DNA from 4 places in the Stenotrophomonas sp. C9D9 genome. Region 3 is predicted to be linked to each of the others. Evidence: predicted binding sites of a transcription regulator. Region 3 holds the regulator's gene; each other region holds the start of a gene.
What was found. Region 3 encodes FliA, which starts transcription of late flagellar genes. Its sites were predicted from a motif close to TAAAGTTTNNCNNNCNNNGGCCGATAA; they were not measured.

Region 1: a site for FliA is predicted at 1,389-1,415, ahead of ACXI0D_RS05850 (GGDEF domain-containing protein). Genes of this name have one in related genera too.
Region 2: a site for FliA is predicted at 1,317-1,343, ahead of ACXI0D_RS12725 (methyl-accepting chemotaxis protein). Genes of this name have one in related genera too.
Region 4: a site for FliA is predicted at 1,581-1,607, ahead of ACXI0D_RS14555 (methyl-accepting chemotaxis protein). Genes of this name have one in related genera too.

Annotation. Positions count from the first base shown of each region.
Region 1 covers NZ_JBSZIF010000004.1:96,067-99,298, forward strand. The annotation lists partial or broken gene ACXI0D_RS05845 (TonB-dependent siderophore receptor) at 1-1,161, opposite strand, end outside; gene ACXI0D_RS05850 (GGDEF domain-containing protein) at 1,448-2,863, shown strand; gene ACXI0D_RS05855 (MFS transporter) at 2,877-3,232, opposite strand, start outside.
Region 2 covers NZ_JBSZIF010000004.1:1,605,742-1,608,973, forward strand. The annotation lists gene ACXI0D_RS12725 (methyl-accepting chemotaxis protein) at 1-1,286, opposite strand, end outside; gene ACXI0D_RS12730 (Rrf2 family transcriptional regulator) at 1,470-1,925, shown strand; gene ACXI0D_RS12735 (NAD(P)/FAD-dependent oxidoreductase) at 1,915-2,820, shown strand; gene ACXI0D_RS12740 (RtcB family protein) at 2,999-3,232, opposite strand, start outside.
Region 3 covers NZ_JBSZIF010000006.1:791,269-794,500, reverse strand. The annotation lists gene ACXI0D_RS19240 (protein phosphatase CheZ) at 1-293, opposite strand, end outside; gene cheY (chemotaxis response regulator CheY) at 293-685, opposite strand; gene ACXI0D_RS19230 (RNA polymerase sigma factor FliA) at 743-1,486, opposite strand; gene ACXI0D_RS19225 (MinD/ParA family ATP-binding protein) at 1,483-2,370, opposite strand; gene flhF (flagellar biosynthesis GTPase FlhF) at 2,357-3,232, opposite strand, start outside.
Region 4 covers NZ_JBSZIF010000004.1:1,988,202-1,991,433, forward strand. The annotation lists gene ACXI0D_RS14545 (S41 family peptidase) at 1-521, shown strand, start outside; gene ACXI0D_RS14550 (NAD-dependent epimerase/dehydratase family protein) at 620-1,513, shown strand; gene ACXI0D_RS14555 (methyl-accepting chemotaxis protein) at 1,726-3,232, shown strand, end outside.

The DNA.
Region 1 (3,232 bases), on a different contig from region 3:
CCAGATGTTCTCGGCGCCACCCAGCGTGGTCGGGAAGCTCACTTCGCCATCCAGCTGGTAGTTGCGCAGGCGCGAGGTCGACCAGTCGGTGCCGTTGAAGCTGCCTTCCGGGCCACCGGCCAGGCCTTCGTTGATGCGCGAGTTGTTCACCGCTTCCACTGCGGCGGTCACCCGCGAGGTCACGTCGCCCCAACGGCCGCGATGGGTGATCGCGCCGGTATTGCGGTACATGCGGTTGGTTTCCGCCTCGCCCTCGGCCAGTGCCGCCAGGTCGACACCGGTCGAGGTACCGGTGGTGCTGACGGCGCGGTCGCCAGCGTAGATGTTGCCCTGGCGGCTGGTACCGGCTTCGAACTCCACCACCTGATCGGCGGTGATGTCCCAGCGCAGCAACGCGTTGACGTCGCGGTTCTTGACGCCCTCGCGGCCAGCCGGCGGCACCGCGTTCGGGTTGGTCGCGTACTGGCGGTTGAGGTCCAGCGAGTCCGCGTCGGTCTTGTTGAGATTGCCGTACAGGCGGAACGACAGGGTGTCGGTCATCGGCCCGCTCAGCTGCAGGCCGACGCGCTCGCTGCCGCCTTCGGCGCTGTGCTCGGGCACCAACCCATACAGGTCGACCGCACCGGTCAGGTTGCCGGTCGGGCGCTTGGTGATGATGTTGACCACGCCGCCGGACGCACCGGAGCCATAGCGCGCCGCCGCAGGGCCGCGCAGCACTTCGATGCGCTCGATCATTTCCGCCGGCACCCAGTTGGTATCGCCGCGCGTATTGCGCTCACCGCTGCGGCCCATGCGTACGGCGTCACGCGCACCGATGCGCTTGCCATCGACCAGGATCAGCGTGTTCTCCGGGCCCATGCCGCGCAGGTCGATCTGGCGGTTGTTGCCGTACTGGCCCGAGGCGCTGTTGCCGGTGAGGTTGACGCCCGGCATGGTGCGCAGCAGTTCGGCGATGTCGTTGGCCGGTGGGCGCTTGGCGATGTCCTCGGCGGTGATGGTCGAAGTGCCCAACGCCTGGCGGGCGATCTGCGAGGCGGTGACATGCACCGTGTCGATATCGGTTGCGTCGGTTTCGGCCTGGGCGGTCAGGGCGCTGCCCGCCAGCAGGGCGGCAACGGCGAGCGCCAGCGGGCGCGGCGAAAGGACAACGGCTCGGGACATGATCTGGACCTTCTGGCAGGGCAACGGGGCCTCTGGCAAAGGGCTTGAGGCAACGACGAGGGGGAGGCGGAGCAGTCCCGCAGTCACCTGCGGCCCGATCCGTGTGCGCATTCTCCCATTAATGCGAGTGATTCTCAAATGCGTTCACTCATTGCCGCAGCGACGCCGATGTGCTTTGCGCACCGTGCAACCCTGCACCGCGCGTAAACTGGCCGGCTAACCCGCCATCAACCGTATGCCGCCGCGGCCGATACCCGTGGTTTGCCGTACGCAGTCAGAGATCGACGTGGAACCACCCCAATTGGACGATGCCAGCCAGCCGCTGGCCGAAGCCTGGCAGCACTGCCTGCAACAGGCCGGCCCCGCCGCCACCGCGCTGCTGCGCGCCGCTGCCATCGACGCCCCGCCCGCGCTGGCCCAGCGCTTCTATGAAGTGCTGCTGCAGGATGGGCGTGCACGCCGCTTCCTGTCCCACGAGCAGGTCAAGCAGCGCCTGCAACCGGCCATGCAGCGCTGGCTCGTGCAGCTGTTGACCACCGATGCCGACGGCATTGCTGCCACCGTCGCCTCGCAACGGGTGATCGGCGACGTGCATGCCCGGGTCGGCATTCCGGTCGACCTGGTGACCCGTGGCGCACGCGTGCTCAAGCACGAGCTGTTCGTGCGCCTGCGCGATGATGCGCCCAACAGCGCCATTGCGTTCGCCGCCATCGACTGCCTCAGCGCGATCATGGACATCGCCATGGAAGGCATGACCCTGGCCTACACCCATGCCCGCGAGCGCTCGACCCGTGCCGATGCTGCGTACCGGCTGTTCTCGCTGGTGCAGAACGTCGGCACCGAACGCGAGCGCCAGCGGGCACTGCTGCTGGACTGGGAGAACGCCCTGCTCTACGCGTTGGCCGGTCATGTGCAGGCCAGCGACAGCGCCAGCCTGGCGACATCGGAGTTCGGCCTGTGGTTCACCCACAAGGGCATCCCCAGCTTCGGCGAGAGCAGCGAGACCCAGCAGGTCGGCCAGCTGATGGCCCGCATCGACAGCAGCCTGCAACAGGCAAGCCATGATGCCCCGGCACAGCGACTGGCCGTGCTGCCGGCCATCCGCGAGGACCTGGCCGCCATCCGCACGCTGATGACGCTGCTGTTCGAGCGCATCGGTGAACTGGATGCCGGCAGCGATGCCCTGACCAACCTGCTCAACCGCCGCTTCCTGCCTACCGTGCTGCGCCGGGAGATCGAACTGGCCACGCGCAACCGCACGCCGTTCTCGCTGCTGCTGCTCGACCTAGATCATTTCAAGGCGATCAACGACGGCCACGGCCACGATGCCGGCGACCGCGCGTTGCAGCACGTCGCCGGCCTGCTCGGCCAGCTCACGCGCGGCAGCGACTACCTGTTCCGCTATGGCGGCGAGGAGTTCGTGGTGGTGCTGGTCGCGGCCAGCGAGTCGCAGGCCTCGGTGATCGCCGAGAGCCTGCGCCGGCAGATCGCACACTCGCCGGTGGCACTGGCCAATGGCCAGGTGCTGTCACTCACTGCCAGCATCGGCGTGGCCGGCCATGACGGCCACCCGGACTACGAGCGGCTGATGGCACGTGCCGACGCGGCGATGTACGAGGCCAAGCGCAGTGGCCGCAACCGCGTGGTGGTGGCCAGTGCGGACCTGCAGGAAGCCCCGGGGCGGCGTGCACTGCAACGCTGATGGCGCGCCGCCTCTACCGACAGCCGGCACTACCGATACGGGCACCAGCCGCTGCTTTCACCGCCACCACCCGCCACGCGGCCCACCACAGCAGCGCCAGCAACGCGATGCCTGCACCCAGCAGGCACACGGCAGGCCAGCCGTGCCGGGCCTGCATCCAGGGTCCGGCCGCCGCACCGGCGCCACTGCCCACCGCATAGAACAGCATGTACAGCGCCACCAGGCGCCCATGCTGTTCTGCCGGCGCGCGCAGCAGCAGCGCCTGGTTCGATACGTGCAGTGCCTGCCCACCGAGGTCGAGCACGATCACGCCCAGCAGCAGCAACGACAGCGACTGCGGCAGGCCCAGCAGCGGCCACCACGCGGCCA
Region 2 (3,232 bases), on a different contig from region 3:
CCGGCGATGCGCGCGAACACGCCCTGGAAATCCCCGTGCATGCGCGCGCCGAGGCGTCCATCGGCGATCGCGCGCAGCATGCTGGAGACCTCGCCCAGATTCAGCTCGGTGGTCTGCATCAGGCGGTTCAGGCCCTCGACCATCGCGCGGAAATCATGCTCGAAGCGGGCACTGTCACCACGCTGGCTGAAGTCACCGGCGGCCGCCGCTTCGGCCAGGCGGCGGATTTCGCCGTTGATCGCACCGAGGTTGTGCTTGACCGCATCCAGCGCTTCGGTGATCACCGCCTTCTCGCCGGGCAGGCGCTCCATGTCCTGGCTGAGGTCGCCGACGGCATAGCGGCCCATGATCGAGATCGCGCGCATCTTGACCTGGATGTGCGCGTCGACCAGCGTGTTGCAGTCGGCCACCATGGTGCCGAACGCGCCGGGGAACGCAGCGGCGTCCATGCGATGGCTGATGGTGCCGGCTTCGTGCGCCTGCGCCATCGCGGTCTGTGCATCCAGCACGCCGCGCAGCGTGGATTGCACCGCCTGCATGGCCTGCGCGAGGCGACCGATCTCGTCGCGGCTGCGCACCTGCACCACGTGCTGCAGGTCACCGGCAGCCACCGCGCGCGCCGCCGCTTCCACTGCCAGCACCGGCTGCACCACCGCACGCCGCAGCCACCAGGCCAGGCCCATCAGCAGCAGTACGGCGGCCAGCACGGTCAGCGCAGCGCACAGCAGCAGGGTCTGCCGCGCCTGCCGCGAGCGTGTCGACAGCGCCGCTTCGGCCACCTGCGTGGCGTGCGTGCTCAGGGCGTCCAGTGCCGCCGCCACCGGACGATCCTTGCCGCGCACGAGGGTGTCGCCGGCGGCGGGATCGTAGCTGGCCTCGGCAAACGCCTGCAGCGCCGCGTGATAGTCCTGCTGCAACTGTGCGTGCAGGCCGATGAACGCCTGCGCCAGTTCACGCGTGCGCGCGTCCGGGCTGGTCACCAGGCCCTTGGCAAGTTGTTCGACCAGGCGGCCTTCGCTGTCGAAGACCTCCAGGTGGCGCTGACGCAACGCGTCGTCGTGGCCGCGCAGCAGCACGTTCTTCCATTCCTGCACCTGGCCGCGGAACTCACGCTGCAGGCGTTCGGCATCGCGGCTGTGCGCGACTTCGGGCGGAACCTCGGTGGACAACTTCAACCAGGCGGAGGCCAGGCCCGCCAGAGCGCACAGCAGGACCACGGCCAGACCAACAGAAACCGCGCCGAGCAGCTTGGACTGCAGGCGCGGAGCACGGACAGACGCATTCATGGGGAAGAACTCTCGGGAAGGGGCACTGCGGTATCGACCCGCCACGCACACACTGAAGTGCGACGTACATCACATTCGTGTTTCGTTTAGCGATGTGAAGAAGCTATTTCATAGGACAAATGTGTCCATATGGAACGAATGCGGACCCTCGACAGGAGAATTAAATGTAACTATTGTTGTTACATGAAATCCGCGAACCCCCTCTCCGATGCCCTGCACGTGATGGCGCACCTGGTCGGCCAATCCGCCCCACGCACCTCCGAGCAGCTGGCATCGTGCCTGCCGACCCACCCGGTGGTGATCCGCCGCCTGCTGGCGCAGCTGCACAAGGCCGGCCTGGTGCACAGTGCCCGCGGCCATGGGGGCGGCAGCCAGCTGGCCCGCGACGCCGCAGCCATCACCCTGCATGACATCTACCTGGCGGTGGGCGCACCGCCGCTGGTGCAGGTCGGTACCCGCGATACGGGCGGCGGCTGCCCGATCCAGCAGCTGGTCAACAGTGCCCTGCTGGAGGGCGCACGCGAGGCGCAGCGGCTGCTCGAACAGCGCCTGCAGGCGACCACGCTGGACCAGCTCGGCGCCGATTTCGCCCGCCATCTCGCCCATCACCGTTCCCTGGAAGGTCATCATGAATCCTGATGTGCTCATCGTCGGCGGCAGCTATGCCGGCATCGCCGCCGGCCTGATCCTGGCCCGTGCCCGGCGGCCGGTCACCGTGATCGACGCTGGTTCGCCGCGTAACCGCTTCGCCAGCCATTCGCACGGGGTGCTGGGGCTGGATGGCATCAGCGGCGCCGAGCTGCTGAAGACCGCGCGCCAGCAATTGCTGGATTACCCCAGCGTGCGCTGGGTGCAGGCTGAGGCGGTGCAGGCCACCGCCAGCGCAGAGGGCGTGGAAGTGCGTACCGCCGATGGCCAGGTGCTGGCCGCGCGCAAGCTGCTGCTGGCCAGCGGCATCGCCGACCAGCTGCCGGACCTGCCCGGACTGGCCGAGCGCTGGGGTAGCACCGTGCTGCACTGCCCCTACTGCCACGGTTATGAGGTGGGTGGTGGTGCCATCGGCCTGCTCGGCGGCCATCCGATGTCGGCCAGCAAGGCGCCGCTGTTCGCCGACTGGGGCAATGTCACCTTCTTCAGCCAGGGCCTGCCGATCACCGACGAGGAGCAGGCGGCCATGCAGCAGCGCGGCGTGCAGATCGAGACCTCACCGGTGCTGGGGGTGCAGGGCGACCAGCCGACCTGGCTGGAAGTGGAGCTGGCCGATGGCCGCCGCATCGCCCAGCGTGCGCTGTTCGTGCCAGCCACCCAGGCGATGGCCACGCCGCTGGTGCAGCAGCTCGGCTGCACGCTGGCCGAGAGCCCGCTGGGCGTGCTGATCGAGGTCGATGCGATGAAGCAGACCTCGGTGCCGAACGTGTATGCCGCAGGCGATGCGACCACGGTCGGCAACATCACCCTGGCCACCGCCGAAGGCGTGCGTGCGGGGATCGGCATGCACCATGCGCTGGTGGGCGAAGACAGCGTGCCGCGCTGAACCTCTCGGGGTCAGATCCCTTTCGCAGAAAGGGCTCTGACCCCCGGCATGACGTGCTGCTCTGGTAGAGGCCGACCTCGGTCGGCGCAGTTCCATCCACGCATGGCGAGGATCTACTGCAGAGCGGTCGCGCGCGATTGAGGCGCGGTGGGTGCCGGCCTTGGCCGGCACCGCTCCATCATCCCTTCACGCACAGCACCTGGCGCAGGGTGTGCACCACGTCGACCAGGTCCAGCTGTGCGGCCATTACATCGTCGATCGACTTGTACGCGGCCGGCGACTCATCCAGCACGCCGCTGTCCTTGCGGCATTCCACGTGCGCGGTGGCCTCGCGGTGCTGGGCCAGCGTGATCTGCTGGCGCGCAGCGCCACGGCTCATTACCCGGCCGGCACCGTGGCTGCAGCTGTGGAA
Region 3 (3,232 bases):
TCGGCCAGGTCCAGGGTACGGTGGGTGGCCTGTTCGGTCATCGCCACCACGTGGTCCAGGCGTGCGCAGGCATCGTCCAGTTCGCCGGCTTCGCTGGGCACGGTCGGCAGTTCACCCAGCGCCTGCCCCAGCTCGCGGGCGAGCCGCGAGAGGCCGCTCATCATCGGCTGCGTGCGCAGCGCGACCAGTCCGTCGATGCGTTGCCGCCACGCGGCTTCGTCACCGGACTCCAGTGCGTCCAGGGCCTCCTGCAGGCGCAGGGCGAGGGCGTTCTTGTCGACCGTGGTATCCATCAGGCGCTGGCCGCCAGGCGTTCGAAGATCTTGCCGAGCTTTTCTTCCAGCGTCTGCGCGGTGAACGGCTTGATGATGTAACCGTTCACGCCGTTCTGGGCCGCTTCAATGATCTGCTCGCGCTTGGCTTCGGCGGTGACCATCAGTACCGGCAGGGTCTTCAGCTTGGCATCGGCACGGATCGCCTTGAGCAGTTCGATGCCGGTCATCACCGGCATGTTCCAGTCGGTGACGACGAAATCGAACGGCTGGCTCTGCAGCAGCGACAGCGCGGCATGCCCGTCCTCGGCTTCGGCGGTGTTGGTGAAGCCCAGATCGCCCAGCAGGTTCTTGACGATTCGACGCATGGTCGAGAAGTCGTCGACGATCAGGATGCGCATGTTCTTGTTCAAAGCAGAGTTCCTTTGTTGTTCATTCCGGGCGGCCGGGGGCAGCCGCCTCGGGGATGTTCATTCTTCCAGGCCGGCGTCGACGGCCTCGAATATCTTCAGCCGGCCGCGCAGGCGCAGCACGGCCTGGCCGTGGATCTGGCAGACCCGCGATTCGCTCACGCCGAGCACCGCGCCGATCTCCTTCAGGTTCAGCTCCTGCTCGTAGTAGAGCGAGAGCACCAGTTGTTCGCGCTCGGGCAGGTGGCCGATGGCCTTGCCCAGCTCGCGGCCGAACTCGCCGCGCTCCAGCACCTGCTGCGGGGTCGGGCCACCCTGGGCGACGGTGTCCAGTTCGCCCTGGTCTTCGATGCGCGACTCCAGGCTCAGCACCTGGCCACGTGCGGCGTCTTCCATCAGCCGCAGGTATTCGGGCAGCGGCATCTCCATCGCGGCGGCCACTTCGGTGGCGCTGGCGGCACGGCCGGTGCTCTGTTCCAGGCGGCGGATGGTGGCGGCGGCATCGCGGGCACGGCGGTGCACCGAGCGCGGCACCCAGTCGCCACGGCGGATCTCGTCGATCATCGAGCCGCGGATGCGGATCGAGGCATAGGTCTCGAACGACGCGCCCTGGTCGGCGTCATAGCTGCGCGAGGCTTCGATCAGGCCCATCATGCCGGCTTGGATCAGATCATCGACTTCGACGCTGGCCGGCAGGCGCGCGGCCAGGTGGTGGGCGATGCGCCGCACCAGGTCCGAGTGCTGGGCGATGACCTCGTTGGCCGCCGAGCGCTGGACTTCCCTGTACTGGGCTGCGCCTTTCATGCGGCCACCCCGCGCTGCTTGAGAATGCGTTCGAGGAAGAACTCGACACCGCCACGCGGTTCGGTCGGTGCCTGCCAGCGTGCGGTGCGGCGCGCGATCTCGGTGATCGCCAGCGCCGAAGGGCTGGACGGATAGGCCTTCACCACCGGCTGCTGGCGCTGCACCGACAGGCGCAGCCAGTCATCCTGCGGCACGCAGCCCAGGTAGTTCAGCGAGACATCGGCGAGGAACTTCTCGCAGACGCGGGTCAGCTTCTCGTACAGCACGCGGCCCTCGTTCGGGTCACGCACCATGTTGGCCACCACCTGGATGCGGTCCACGCCACGTTCGCGCGACAGCACCTTGATCAGTGCGTAGGCGTCGGTGATTGAAGCCGGCTCATCGCAGACCACCACTACGGTGTCCTGCGCGGCCTGGCAGAAGGTCAGCACGCCGTCGGTGATGCCGGCGGCGGTATCGACCACCATGATGTCCAGCTCGCGTTCCAGTTCGGAGAACACGTTGACCAGGCCGACATGCTCGGCCGGGGCCAGTTCGGCCATGTGCCGGCGGCCCGATGCGGCCGGGACCACCAGCACGCCGTTCGGGCCTTCGACGATGACGTCGTCCAGCGAGCAGCGGCCGGCAACCAGGTCGGCCAGCGTAAAGGTGGGGTTCAGCCCCAGGATCACGTCGATGTTGGCCAGGCCGAGGTCGGCGTCCAGCAGCAGCGTGCGCTTGCCCATGCCGGCCAGCGCCACGGCCAGGTTGGCGGACACATTCGTCTTGCCCACGCCGCCCTTGCCGCCGGTCACGGCAATGGTGCGCACAGGGCCGAGCGGCTCGCTGCGGGTGGCCGACAGCGGGAAGGTCTTGGTCAGCTTGGCGTACTCACGCGACGGCATGGTTCAACTCCGGGTTGCAGGGCATATCGGCCGCTCGGCGCAAATCTTCAAGGCGAAGTACAAGATTGGCTGCACTGGCCCGGTGCAGGTCCTCCGGGACGTCCTGGCCATCGGTCACCCAGGTGATCGGCAGGGCGTGGTCCACGGCCACCGACAGGGCGTTGCCGAAGCGGCCGGTCTCGTCCAGCTTGCTCAGCACCAGCCCCTGCAGGTTGGCCGCACCGAAGCGGCGCACCACCTCGTCCATGTCGCCGAAGCTGGTGTTGGCCGGCAGCACCAGCAGGGTGCGGACCTGGCGGGCGGCGCGCAGCCACTGCAGCTGGGCGGCCAGGGCACGGTCGCGCGGGCCCAGGCCCGCGGTGTCGATCAGCACCAGCTTGTAGTCCTTCAGGCGTTCCAGCAGCTGGTCCAGGTCGGTGCCGCTGTTGGCCTCGTGCACGGCGATGCCGAGCTGGCGGCCGTAGCCATACAGCTGCTCACGGGCACCGATGCGGGTGGTGTCGGTGGTGACCAGGGCGACGTCGCGCGGTGCGTGCTTCTCGGCGAAGCGCGAGGCCAGCTTGGCGATGGTGGTGGTCTTGCCGGCGCCGGTCGGTCCGACCAGGGCGATCACACCACCTTCTTCCAGCGGGTCGACCGGAGCGATCGGCAGCTTGCGCGAGATCAGCCCCAGCATCAGGCCGCGGCCGCGGTGGGCCTCGGTCTCCAGCGGGATCTGCATGGCCACGTCGCGGGCCAGGCCGGCATCGAAGCCGTATTCGTCCATCAGGTCCAGCGCGGTGGCGCGCACCGGGCAGCCACGCAGGCGCTCGTCGGTGAAGCGGTTCATCTCGCGCTCGATCACCTGGCGCATGCCGGCCAC
Region 4 (3,232 bases), on a different contig from region 3:
ATCTGGCGCGGCCGAAGCTTGCTGCGGCCTTCATGCTGCTGGCCGACACCGATGGCCTGGTGCTGGACCTGCGCCAGAACGGCGGCGGCGACGATGCAAGTGCCGATCTGCTGGTACGGACGCTGCTGGACGCGAAGATCGGCACGGTGCAGCAGCTGGACCAGCGCGGCCGGCGCACGCCGGTACCGCTGCCGCCGGCGAGCCTGCCCGCCTACCTGAAACCGCTGGTGGTGCTGATCGACCGCCGCACCGGTTCGGCCGCCGAGTTCGTCGCCTACTCGCTGCAGGCCTTGGGTCGCGCGCGGATTGTCGGCACGCGCAGTGGCGGCGCAGCGCATATGTTTAGTGATCCTGTGCTGCTGCCCGATGGCTATCAGATCAGCATTCCCGACCGGCAACCCATCAATCTGCGCACCGGTGGCAACTGGGAAGGCACCGGCGTGAGGCCTGATGTGGCCGGCGGCGACGATCCGCTGTTCATCGCGCGGCAACTGCTGGCGCCTGCGAAGTCGTCAAGATGAACGCACGATTGCATGGCTGTCCTATCGCAGATGCGCGAATGCATGCCTAGAATCGAGGCATCCCGGTAGTTCCCGGGCGCTTCGAGTGAATGGACTCAATGAAGATTCTGTTGACCGGCAGTTCCGGGCGCATCGGGCGCGCGATCTTCGGTGCATTGGCGGCCGCCCACGAAGTGGTGGGGCTGGACCGCAGCCCGTTCGCCACCACGCGCATCATTGCCGATGTCACCGACCGCCAGGCCGTCGCACGCGCGGTAAAGGGCGTGGACGCGGTCATCCATACCGCGGCCCTGCATGCCCCGCATGTTGGCCTGGTGCCGGACGCGGTGTTCCAGCAGATCAACGTGGAGGCAACCGCGCACCTGCTGCAGGCCGCACGCGAAGCCGGCGCACGGCGTTTCGTGCTGACCAGCACCACGGCGCTGTACGGCCATGCCGTGGTAGCCGGTGGCTGCCGCTGGATCGACGAAGACACCGAGCCGCTGCCGCGCACGATCTACCACCGCACCAAGCTGCAGGCCGAGACCCTGGCTGAAGCTGCCGCCACGCCGGGCTTCAGCGTTCGCGTGCTGCGCATGGGCCGGTGCTTCCCGGAACCGCCCGAACGGATGGCGATGTTCCGCCTGCATCGCGGCATCGACGCCCGCGATGTGGCCAGCGCACATGCTGCACTGCTGCTCGACGAAGGCGCCCGTTTCGCCCGCTACCTCGCCTGCGCGCCGACGCCGTTCCGGCGCGAGGACTGCCTGGAACTGGCCACCCACCCGCGCAGCGTGCTGGCCCGCCGCGCGCCGCAGCTGCTGGCCGAGTTCGAACGCCGTGGCTGGCCGCTGCCATTGAGCATCGACCGTGTCTACGACAGTGCCCGCCTGCGCAGCGAGCTGGGCTGGCAACCGTGCTTCGGGCCGGACGACGTGCTGCAGCAGTACGCCGTCGGCAGCATCGAGGTACTGCCGCGCGCGCAGTGGATCAAGGACCGCGTGGCCGAGTGAGGTCATCGCGACGGGCGGGTAGCTGACCCGACCCTGAGCAGATTCAGGAATGTGCAGGCCGGTCGCCTCAACCTCGTTGGCGGGCGGCCGCTAACCCGGTGCGCTTCCAGCGCCGGGACCACCCCGGCGGCCGGTGGCCTGCGCGACGGATCGCGCGCCTGCGCGGTGCCTTCGTGGTGCCGGTCGTCCTGAACTGCCTTGCGGACCCTCCCATGTCTTCTTCCCGCTCCGCCGCTGCCCGCCGCCCGGGTAGCATCGCCCACAAGCTGATGCTGGGCACCGCCGCGATCGCGCTGCTGTGCTTCGGCCTGACCGCGTTCCTGATCTACCGACAGGCCAGCGCCAGCCTGATCAGCGCTTCGCGCCAGACCATGACCAGCGAGGCCACCGCCGAAGCGCGCCAGGTCTCGGCCGATCTGGGCACCGCCTTCGCCAGCAATGACGCCATGGTCGAGACCGTGCTGGCCCAGCGCGCCCGTGGCGATGTGCCCGATCGCGCCAGCCTGGCCGCCGTGCTGGGTGAGCAGCTGCGCACCCATCCGGAATGGCTGGGCAAGAGCACCATGTGGGAGGCCGACGCCTTCGACGGCAAGGATGCCGCGTTCGTCAACACCGAAGCGCACGACGCCACCGGCCGCTACATGAGCTACTGGGCCTGGCATGACGGCAAGCCGCAGCAGTCGCAGATGACCGACTACACCGAGACTGCCAGTGGTTCCGGTGACTGGTACATCGTGCCCAGCCGCGACAAGCTTCCCAAGGTCAGCGAGCCCTATGCCTATGACATCGCCGGGCAGCAGGTGCTGATGAGTACGCTGAGCACGCCGATCATCGAGAACGACAAGTTCCTCGGTGTATTCACCGTCGACTTCTCGCTGGCGGCACTGCAGAGGCACCTGGCCACGCTGAAGCCGATGGGGGCCGGCCGGATCGAACTGCTGTCGCCGAAGGGCGTGGTGCTGGCCTCGGCCAACGCCGCCGAAATCGGCAAGCCGCGTAACGATGCACTGACCCGCAGCATGCTGACCGAGATCGCCGCCGACCGCCCGTTCGAGGCCTTCAGCCCCGATGCGGCCGGCAACGTGCGCGTGTATGTGCCGCTGCGCGTGGGCGATGCCCCGCAGCGCTTCGCGCTGGGCGTGGTGATGCCGCATGCGGTGATCGTGGCCGAAGCGCGCCAGCTGCTGTGGCTGACCCTGCTGGTCGGCGTGATCGCCGCGCTGACCCTCAGCGCCGGTGTCTATGTACTGCTGCGCCGCCTGGCGATCCGCCCGCTGGCCGAAGCGGTGCGCGTGGCCGGCGACGTCGCCGCCGGCAAGCTGGACAGCACGTTGCCGGCGCGCAGCAATGACGAAGTGGGGCGCCTGCTGGACGCGATGCAGGGCATGCGCGGCCAGCTGCAAGCGGTGATGGCCGCGCAGGCCGAAATGGCGCGCCGCCACGATGCCGGTGAACTCAGCTACCGCATGGATGCCGCGGCGTTCCCGGGCGAGTACGGCCGCATGGTGGCCGACAGCAACCAGCTGGTGGCGTCCAGCAATGCGGTCACCCAGCGCCTGGTTGAAGTGATGCAGCGTTATGCCGTGGGCGACCTCAGCGTGGACATGGAAGCGCTGCCGGGCGAGAAGGCGGTGTTCACCGCCGCGATGGCGACCACCAAGAGCAACCTGGCCGCGATCAACGAGCAGATCCAGCAGCTGGCCGCCGCTGCCGCCGCCG